Exiguobacterium sibiricum 7-3: one gene and its partner. The protein of the gene in region 2 binds, or shares a complex with, the protein of the main gene of each other region. Links are inferred from orthologs where the notes say so. Each region holds a gene or a part of one and is shown on either strand. Other genes may lie near its edges.

The links. Proteins that work in one complex are often made in the same cells at the same time.
Region 1: the proteins of secY (region 2) and secA are in contact, whole or in part, in a crystal structure (PDB 3DIN), measured with the Thermotoga maritima proteins. The link is inferred for Exiguobacterium sibiricum 7-3 from one-to-one orthologs. Residues at the interface, in WP_004081795.1 of Thermotoga maritima: Glu108, Gly109, Glu110, Glu111, Ala236, Glu237, Arg238, Arg239, Ile240, Thr241, Ile242, Gln243, Tyr244, Ala245, Arg246, Arg247, Val248, Thr249, Gly250, Arg251, Arg252, Val253, Tyr254, Gly256, Ala257, Ser258, Thr259, Tyr260, Leu261, Pro262; in WP_004082002.1 of Thermotoga maritima: Glu261, Ala262, Arg263, Lys300, Ala301, Arg302, Thr303, Ile304, Ile305, Leu323, Tyr324, Asp325, Pro326, Val329, Ser330, Tyr333, Ile336, Lys340, Phe345, Val349, Glu363, Phe364, Tyr374, Ser375, Gly376, Gly377, Glu393, Ile395, Thr482, Ser483.

What each region holds. Positions count from the first base shown.
Region 1 is NZ_KK211190.1:633,670-639,271, reverse strand. The notes cover bases 1-3,080. They hold secA (preprotein translocase subunit SecA), read right to left. Parts: upstream 2,761-3,080; coding sequence 241-2,760; downstream 1-240. Other genes in these bases: hpf (ribosome hibernation-promoting factor, HPF/YfiA family), read right to left, coding at 2,978-3,080; prfB (peptide chain release factor 2), read right to left, coding at 1-173. Also shown: more of hpf, read right to left, coding at 3,081-3,541; P402_RS0104165 (cold shock domain-containing protein), read right to left, coding at 3,825-4,025; P402_RS0104160 (competence protein ComK), read left to right, coding at 4,276-4,782; P402_RS0104155 (hypothetical protein), read left to right, coding at 4,877-5,602. UniProt on the Escherichia coli protein: Required for protein export, interacts with the SecYEG preprotein conducting channel.
Region 2 is NZ_JHZS01000004.1:40,028-43,889, forward strand. What follows is about bases 383-3,349. They hold secY (preprotein translocase subunit SecY), read left to right. Parts: upstream 383-1,204; coding sequence 1,205-2,494; downstream 2,495-3,349. Other genes in these bases: rpsE (30S ribosomal protein S5), read left to right, coding at 383-524; rpmD (50S ribosomal protein L30), read left to right, coding at 543-728; rplO (50S ribosomal protein L15), read left to right, coding at 765-1,205; P402_RS0100270 (adenylate kinase), read left to right, coding at 2,567-3,214; map (type I methionyl aminopeptidase), read left to right, coding at 3,214-3,349. In the rest of the region: rplR (50S ribosomal protein L18), read left to right, coding at 1-1; more of rpsE, read left to right, coding at 24-382; more of map, read left to right, coding at 3,350-3,862. UniProt on the Escherichia coli protein: The central subunit of the protein translocation channel SecYEG. Consists of two halves formed by TMs 1-5 and 6-10.

The sequences.
Region 1 (5,602 bases), on a different replicon or contig from region 2:
TCGTCGATGACCTTTTGAGCCGACTCCTGATTGTTCCAGAAGTCCGGATACGTCATCTCATTTTCAAGCTCCTCAATGCGTGAGATTTTGTTCTCGAGATCGAGCGATGCTTTGTATTCAGCGAGTTTCTTTTCCATCCACTCGGCGGTATTGCGTATTTCTGCTAATTCCATTGTGTTCCACCTTCTCTTTCCGTCAAAAGAGGCAGGAATCTCCCGCCTCTTTCAGCCGCTTCGTCACTTATGCCTGACGGCCGTGACAGTTCTTATATTTTTTACCGGATCCGCACCAACATGGGTCGTTACGTCCGATTTGTTCATTTGGATTTTTGCGGACCGGCGCTTTTTTGACGACCTTGTCCTCTTTTCCGGAAACCGCGACTTCATCTTTGACGACTTTCTCGCGTTTCAGGTTCGGATCAAGATCCGCACGGAGAACGAACTGTGTCACTTCTTCCGCAATCGCTGCGTTCATCGTGTCAAACATCAGCGAACCTTCCGATTGATACTCACGAAGTGGATCGTTTTGACCGTAGGCACGTAAATGAATCCCTTCACGCAATTGATCCATCTGATCGATATGGTTCATCCAGTGCTGGTCGACGGCGCGGAGAACGATGACTTTCTCGAACTCGTCAAACGCTTCAGCCGGTACTTCCGAGCGTTTGTGCTCGTAATGGGCAAAAGTCCGTTCTTTTAACAGTTCGATGATTTCTTCGCGTTCCTTACCGAACAGATCCTGTTCCGACACTTTTTCTTCGAGCGCAAGCGTTTGGTTGGCCCATTCCGCTAATGCACCAATGCTCCACTCTTCCGGAACGAACTCGATTGGCGTGTACTGATGGACACCGGCTTCAATCGTCTGTTCGATCATCGGACGGACGATATTTGAAACCGACTGGGCATCAAGAATCGCAGCCCGGTCCGCGTACATGACTTTCCGTTGGTCCGCCATGACGTTATCATATCCGAGAACCTGTTTCCGGGCATCGAAGTTATTTCCTTCGACCCGTTTTTGTGCCGATTCAACGGCCCGTGAGACCATCCGGCTTTCGATTGGTTGGGAATCATCCATTCCGAGACGATCCATCATCGATTGCAGGGAATCCGATCCGAAACGGCGCATCAATTCATCTTCAAGTGACAGATAGAACTGCGATGCCCCTGGATCCCCTTGACGTCCGGCACGACCACGGAGCTGATTATCGATCCGGCGGGATTCGTGACGTTCTGTCCCGAGGATGTAAAGACCACCTTTTTCGATGACCCCTTGTCCCAGCTTGATGTCGGTACCACGACCGGCCATGTTCGTTGCAATCGTTACCGCGTTCGGTTGTCCCGCATTCTCAACGATTTCCGCTTCCCGCGCATGGTTTTTCGCATTCAAGACTTCGTGGCGGATGCCGCGTTTCTTAAGAATACTGCTGAGGAGTTCAGACGTCTCGACCGCCACTGTACCGACAAGGACCGGTTGTCCTTCGCGGTGGGCACGTTCGATTTCGTCCGCGACTGCCGCAAATTTCCCGTTCATCGTCTTGAAGATCAAGTCCGGCTGATCGTCCCGGACGATTGGTTTGTTCGTCGGAACCGGTACGACATGCATGTTATAGATGTTACGGAACTCTTCTTCCTCGGTTTTCGCTGTCCCGGTCATGCCGGCAAGCTTCGTGTACATCCGGAAGAAGTTTTGGTACGTGATCGTCGCAAGCGTCATTGATTCACGTTGAATCTCGACGCCTTCCTTCGCTTCAATCGCCTGGTGCAGCCCTTCCGAATAACGGCGACCTTCCATGACACGTCCCGTGAACTGATCGATGATCATGACTTCGTCTTCACGAATCATGTAATCGACGTCCCGGTGCATGACTGAATTCGCACGGAGCGCAAGACTCAAGTGATGGTTCAAAGCGATATGATCGAGCGCGAACAAGTTATCGATGCCGAAATATTTTTCAGCACGGTCGATGCCCTGTTCCGTCAGTAAAACACTTTTCGTTTTGATGTCGACGGTATAGTCTTCATCTGCTTTCATCATCTTCGCGAACATATCTGCCTGCGAATAGAGTGCTGTTGATTTTTCGGCAGAACCGGAAATGATTAGCGGTGTCCGCGCTTCATCGACAAGAATCGAGTCGACTTCATCGACGACAGCAAAGGACAGCGGACGTTGCACGCGGTCTTCTTTATAGAGGACCATGTTGTCACGCAAGTAATCAAATCCAAATTCATTGTTCGTTCCGTATGTGATGTCACAGTTGTAGGCCGCTTGTTTCTCTTGGCGCGACATGCTCGACAAGTTCAGACCAACTGATAAACCGAGTGCTGCATAAAGTGGTTCCATGATGTCCCGGTCACGTTTCGCCAAATATTCGTTGACGGTGATGACGTGGACGCCGTTTCCGGCGAGGGCATTCAAATAGACAGGAAGTGTCGCAACAAGCGTTTTCCCTTCCCCGGTCTTCATTTCAGCGATATCGCCGTTGTGCAGGACGTATCCGCCAATCAGCTGGACACGGTAATGACGCATCCCGAGGACACGTGTTGACACTTCACGACAGACCGCAAAAGCTTCCGGTAAAATATCATCGAGGTCTTCCCCGTTCTCAAGACGAGTCCGGAATTCGACCGCTTTTCCTTCTAATTCTTGATCCGATAAGGCAGCCACTTGTGCCTCAAATGATTCAACGGCATCCGCCGCTTTTTCTGCTTTTTTCAGAACACGTTTTGTCGGTGCGAATAACTCTTTTAGAAAATTAGCCATGCCTTACAGTCCCCTTACTTCGAACGATTCTTAAAACGAACAGAATTCCGAGATTTTTCCTTTATTCAGTGTACCGAATACGCCGTCAAATTTCAACACGCGGACCATCCGGGTCACGGGAAATCCAACTTTAGTCTGAGACTACTTCTATTCATGAATAGTTTTTTATCATACCAAAAGAGGACTTACTCCGTGGAGTAAGTCCTCTGTAGATTCATTATTCTGGTTCAATCAAGCCGTAACGGCCATCTTTTCGACGGTAGACGACGTTCGTGTTACCCGTTTCAGCGTCTGAGAAGACGAAGAACGTGTGACCGAGCATGTCCATTTGAAGAATCGCTTCTTCCGTATCCATCGGCTTGAGTGTGAAACGTTTTGTCCGAACAAGTTCGAGTTCCGCTTCATCCTCTTCGTAGACAGGTGCTTCTGCCTCCGGTCCTTCGAGCGTTTTGAAGTACTCCCCAATACCGCCTTCTTTGGCACGGCCTCTCCGGTTGATCTTCGTTTTATGTTTCCGGATTTGACGTTCGAGCTTATCGACGACGAGGTCGATGGCTGCGTACATATCGCCATTGACATCCTCTGCGCGAAGCAAGAGGTTTGGCATTGGAATCGTCACTTCGACTTTTTGTTTCTCATTGTTGACTTTGAGATTGACATAAGCCGTCTGCGCTTCCGTAGGAGTTGTAAAATAACGAGTTAACTTTTCAAGCTTTTTCTCGACGTAGTCCTTGAGAGCATCTGTGACGTCCAAGTTTTCACCGCGAATGTTGTAGATCATGTAAACTCCTCCTTAAGTAACCGGTTGAACCTATGAATTCGTCATCGTTTCAGTCGTTTCCTTCTGAAGATTCAAAATTCTTTTGGTTCGTAATTATTATACCACGATAAGCCATACAAGGAAATGAAAACGATGACATTCTGTTGAACATCTGCCTTGAATCTTAGCGTACTATAATAGTTATTGCATGTTGATATTAGCGTATATACCCTTAACAAATTGAGATGAAACAAAAAAACCGCTTTTAGGGGATTCCTAAAAACGGTGGCGGCTGCTAACGGGATTACAGTTTCGAGACGTTTGCTGCTTGAGGACCACGATCGCCATCGACGATTTCGAACTCTACTTCTTCGCCTTCTTCAAGTGATTTGTAGCCTTCTGCTTGAATTGCCGAGAAGTGGACGAAGACGTCTTTTGCATCCGATGTCTCGATGAAGCCGTAACCTTTTTCAGCATTAAACCATTTTACTTTACCTTGTTCCATTCGAATTCACGTTCCCTTCGCAAACTGGATAGCGAGAGCAAGCTCTCTACCATCTATACTAGCAAAAGAAGCAATTATTGACAATTAAAAATTCTGATTAATTTGAATTCAATATCAAATCAAACCGAATGAAGCCACTTATTTCTCTATATTTCAAAAAATTACATTGTCATTACAGGTGTAGTATTGTATTATATCGTTAGTAATTACCTATTTTATCCATTGTCCTATCTAAGGAGGATGCAGTCGAATGCGACCATTCCATAATGACGAAAAGTATCGAATCACGAAACGGACCGTTGCGATTTTGCCCTGTTATGACATGATGAAACAATCCATCATCGTCTTAGAAGACGGGTCAACGATCATGACGCCGCTTCGTCCGTATCAACTCCTGCAGTTATCCTGCAGACAGTACAACAGTTCCATCGAGGAACGGATTGTCACCGCTAAACGTGTCGCTTCCGTGAAAGGAAAAGTTCCGGTCGTCATCGAACCGACACTTGGTCTTGTCTTTTTCCCTACCAAATCACCAAAACGTGATGATTGCGAGTGGTATGCCTGGAGTCATATGTCCGAAGTCATCGAGGAAGACGGACAGACGAAACTCAAAACTCGTAACGGCATGATCCTTCCCGTAAACGCCTCTCCTTACATCGTCCGCAACCAAATGAAAGCAACCGGCGAGCTGATGGCTCGTTACCAGCAATTAAACGCGATGACATTAGAGGACCGCTTTAATGCAATTAAATCTTAAAAAAAATGGGTTGGGCGATGATTTCGCTCAATCCTTTTTTGTTTGTGCCGATATATAATAAGATGAAGAATTTTTCAAGAAAGGAGGTTCATCGATGAATATCCAGATGAATCCAACGAGTCCGACCCGTTCCACCCCCACGACCACCTTATCGGAGACTAAAACATACAGCGGGACAGTCCTTGAAAAGACAGGTCCGAATACGGCCCTCGTCCAGGTCGGCCGCGAGAAGGTCGAGATGACCTTCACAGGTGACGTCCCGGAAGGTACCTTTCAATTCCAGGTCAAAGGCCAAACGACAGAAGGTTACCTGATTGAACAGGTGACGGAACAGACCGATCCTGATGTCCCGGTGACCGGAACGACCAAACAGGATTCATCTGGTGTCGATGCGACCTTACTCGATGATCTCCCACCGGAATTAAAACAAGCCGTCGCCCGACTGCTTGCGACGGGGCAACTGCCGCAGACACCGGAAACGGTCGCCCGACTCGTCGCTGCCCTGCAAGGAACGTATAAAGACCTTGTTCTTCAGCTCGTGACACGTCCGTCCGACAGTGCGCTGCCGGCCGACGCCGACGTCCTGATTGCCCAGTTGCTCGGCGCAACCGATGCGTTGGTGGACATTTTACCGGAACGTCAAGCGGTGATCGAGAAACCGACGCTCAGCAACGTCATTGCACTCGACGTCGCCCGCGCGACACTTCCGACGCATCACGACATCGATCAAGCGACACCGGTCGCCCTCCGGCAGATTGCGGCGCATGTTCCAGCAGACGTCCGACCGGATATCCTCGGCCGGATCGACCGCGGTGAACTG
Region 2 (3,862 bases):
ATAGAAAAGGAGGGAACCTCTACATGCGCCAGTTAGAAATTAACATGGATCAACTCGAAGAACGCGTTGTTACTGTAAACCGCGTCGCGAAAGTAGTAAAAGGTGGCCGTCGCTTCCGTTTTGCTGCACTCGTCGTCGTAGGTGACAAGAATGGTCACGTAGGTTTCGGTACGGGTAAAGCTCAGGAAGTGCCTGAAGCGATCCGTAAAGCAATCGAAGATGCAAAGAAAAACATGGTTAACGTTCCAATCGTTAACACTACAATTCCACACGAAATCAACGGAATTTTCGGTGCAGGTCACGTCTTCTTGAAACCTGCTTCTGAAGGTACTGGAGTCATCGCTGGTGGCCCAGTTCGTGCGGTTCTCGAATTAGCGGGAATCAACGACATTCTTTCGAAATCACTTGGATCAAGCACTCCAATCAACATGGTTCGTGCGACTGTTAAAGGTCTCACTTCACTTAAACGTGCTGAAGACGTTGCGAAACTCCGCGGTAAAACCGTCGAAGAACTTCGCGGTTAAGAAAGGGAGGGAATACAGATGGCGAAACTCGCAGTTACCCTCACACGCAGCATGATCGGTCGTCCGGAGAACCAACGCGTTACTACTCGTACGCTTGGTCTCCGTAAGATGCACCAAACTGTTGTCGTACCTGACAACGCTGCTATGCGTGGGATGATTAACCACGTGTCACACTTATTGACAGTAAAAGAAATTCAAGAGTAATACGTTCGATATAATTTTATGAGGAGGTGCCCCACTATGAAACTCCATGAATTGAAACCAGCTGCTGGTTCACGTTCAGAACGCAACCGTGTAGGTCGCGGTATGTCTTCTGGTAACGGTAAGACTTCTGGCCGTGGTCACAAAGGTCAAAAAGCTCGTTCAGGCGGTGGTGTTCGTCCAGGTTTCGAAGGTGGACAAAACCCACTTTTCCGTCGTTTACCAAAACGCGGCTTCAACAACCCAACTCGTAAAGAGTTCGCGGTTATCAACCTTGACACACTTAACCGTTTTGAAGATGGAACGGAAGTAACACCAGAACTTCTTATCGAGACTCGCGCAGTCAAAGGTATGAAGGATGGCGTGAAGATCCTTTCTAACGGTAAGATTGAAAAGAAACTGACAGTAAAAGCTCACAAGTTCTCCGAAGCTGCGAAGCAAGCGATCGAAGCTGCCGGCGGTACGGTTGAGGTGATCTAATGTTTCAAGCGATCTCCAATATGTGGCGCGTAGCCGACATTCGTCGGCGCATTCTCTTTACCTTGGCTCTGATTATCGTGTTCCGTATCGGTGCACATATCCCAGTCCCAATGGTAAACACTGAAGTATTCAAGATTGACCAGAATGGTATTCTTGGTTTCTTGAATTCCTTCGGCGGGAATGCTTTGCAGAATTTCTCACTCTTTGCGATGGGAATCATGCCGTATATCACGGCCTCGATCGTTGTCCAACTCTTACAGATGGACGTTGTTCCAAAGTTTGCCGAATGGGCAAAACAAGGAGAGGCGGGCCGTAAGAAGTTAGCAACGGTAACGCGCTATGGAACGATCGTACTCGGCTTAGTCCAAGCGTTTGGAATCGCGCTTGGATTTAACCGTATCTACCCAGGTCTTGTCGATGAGCAATACGGCACCTGGACGTACGTTATGATTGCACTTGTTTTGACGGCGGGTACCGCATTCTTGATGTTCCTCGGTGAACTCATTACGGAGAAGGGCATTGGTAACGGGATATCAATGATCATCTTCGCTGGGATTGTCGCAGGCTTCCCGAACGCGTTCCGTCAGATTTATGAAACAAAGCTCCAAAATGCAGGGGATGCTTTGTTTGTCAATGTGCTTTATATCGTACTGTTGCTTTTAATCATCATCGCGGTCATCGTCGGAGTCATCTATGTGCAGCAAGCTGCCCGGAAGATTCCGATCCAGTACGCTAAGCGTACGGTGAACCGTGCGCCAGTAGGCGGTCAATCGACACACTTGCCGATTAAACTGAATGCTGCTGGTGTTATCCCAGTTATCTTCGCTGTATCGTTCATGGTGACGCCACCAACGGTTGCAAGTTTCTTTGCAAGTCCGGAAAATGCGACGAAGATCCGTGACATTTTCGACTATACGAGTCCAATCGGTATGTCGATCTATGTGGCACTGATCATTGCATTTTCTTACTTCTATACATTCGTTCAGGTCAATCCGGAACAAATGGCAGAGAACCTTCAAAAACAAGGCGGATACATTCCTGGTATTCGTCCTGGTAAGCAAACGGAACAGTACATCACGAAGATCCTGTACCGTCTGACATTCTTCGGCTCACTCTTCCTCGCTGTCATCGCGGTGACGCCAACGTTCTTTATTAAGTTCGCTGGTTTACCGAACTCGGTGCAGATTGGTGGAACAAGCCTGTTGATCGTCATCGGTGTAGGTCTTGAGACGATGAAACAGATTGAAAGTCAACTGGTTAAACGACACTACAAAGGCTTTATCCGATAAGGCGGGAGGAAGGGGACCATCCCTTTCCTTTCTGTTGTGTCTATAGAGTCTATAGAAGTGGAGGCTACCGACATGAATCTTGTATTGATGGGCTTGCCGGGTGCTGGAAAAGGGACGCAGGCTGCGAAAATTATCGAAGACTACGCCATTCCACACATCTCGACAGGCGACATGTTCCGTGCGGCGATCAAAGATCAAACACCGCTCGGGCAGGAAGCGAAATCGTACATGGATAAAGGGGAACTCGTTCCGGATGAAGTCACAATCGGCATCGTACGTGAACGTCTCGCCAAAGAAGACTGTGCAAATGGTTTTCTTCTTGACGGTTTCCCACGCACAGTGAAACAAGCAGATGCTCTTGAAGTATTGCTTGCGGATCTAAATAAACAAATCGATCACGTCGTTCACATCGGTGTGAACCCGGAGAAACTTGTCCCTCGTTTGACAGGCCGCCGGATTTGCCCGACATGTGGAGCAACGTATCATGTCATCTATAACCCGCCAAAAGTGGAGGGTGTCTGTGATATCGACGGATCAGCACTTGTTCAACGTGAAGATGATCAAGAAGAAACGGTTCGCCGTCGTCTTGAAGTCAACGTCGCTCAAGCGCAACCTTTGATTGACTTTTACGCTGAAAAAGGGTATCTTCGTAATTTGGACGGTGATCGTCCGATTAATGAAGTTTATTCCGATGTTCAAGCACTTCTTGGTGATCAGTAATGATCATTACGAAAGCGCCGCGTGAAATCGACATCATGCGTCAGGCGGGACAAATCGTCGCCCGGACGCATAAGGAGCTGAAAACTCATATTCGTCCAGGGATCACAACGGGGCAACTCGATGCGATTGCTGAACGCTATATTCGAAGTCAAGGGGCAACACCATCGTTTAAAGGTTATAATGGGTTTACTGGCAGCATCTGTGCTTCAGTAAATGAAGAACTTGTCCATGGTATTCCGGGTGACCGCGTACTCCACGATGGAGACATCATCTCGATTGATATCGGGGCGGAGTATAACGGATATCACGGAGATTCAGCCTGGACATATCCGGTAGGTACAATCTCTGAAGAGACGAAGCGGTTACTTGACGTAACTGAAGAATCTCTGTATAAAGGATTGGAGCGCGCCAAAGCTGGCGTGCACCTGACAGATATTTCGCATGCGATTCAGTCACATGTTGAAGCAGCGAATTTTTCTGTAGTCCGCGAATATGTGGGCCACGGCGTGGGACAAAATTTGCATGAAGATCCGCAAATTCCACATTATGGACCACCGGGGAAAGGGCCGCGCCTGAAAACTGGCATGACCTTGGCGATTGAGCCAATGGTTAATGTCGGAAAACGCTATGTTCGCACGCTATCCGACA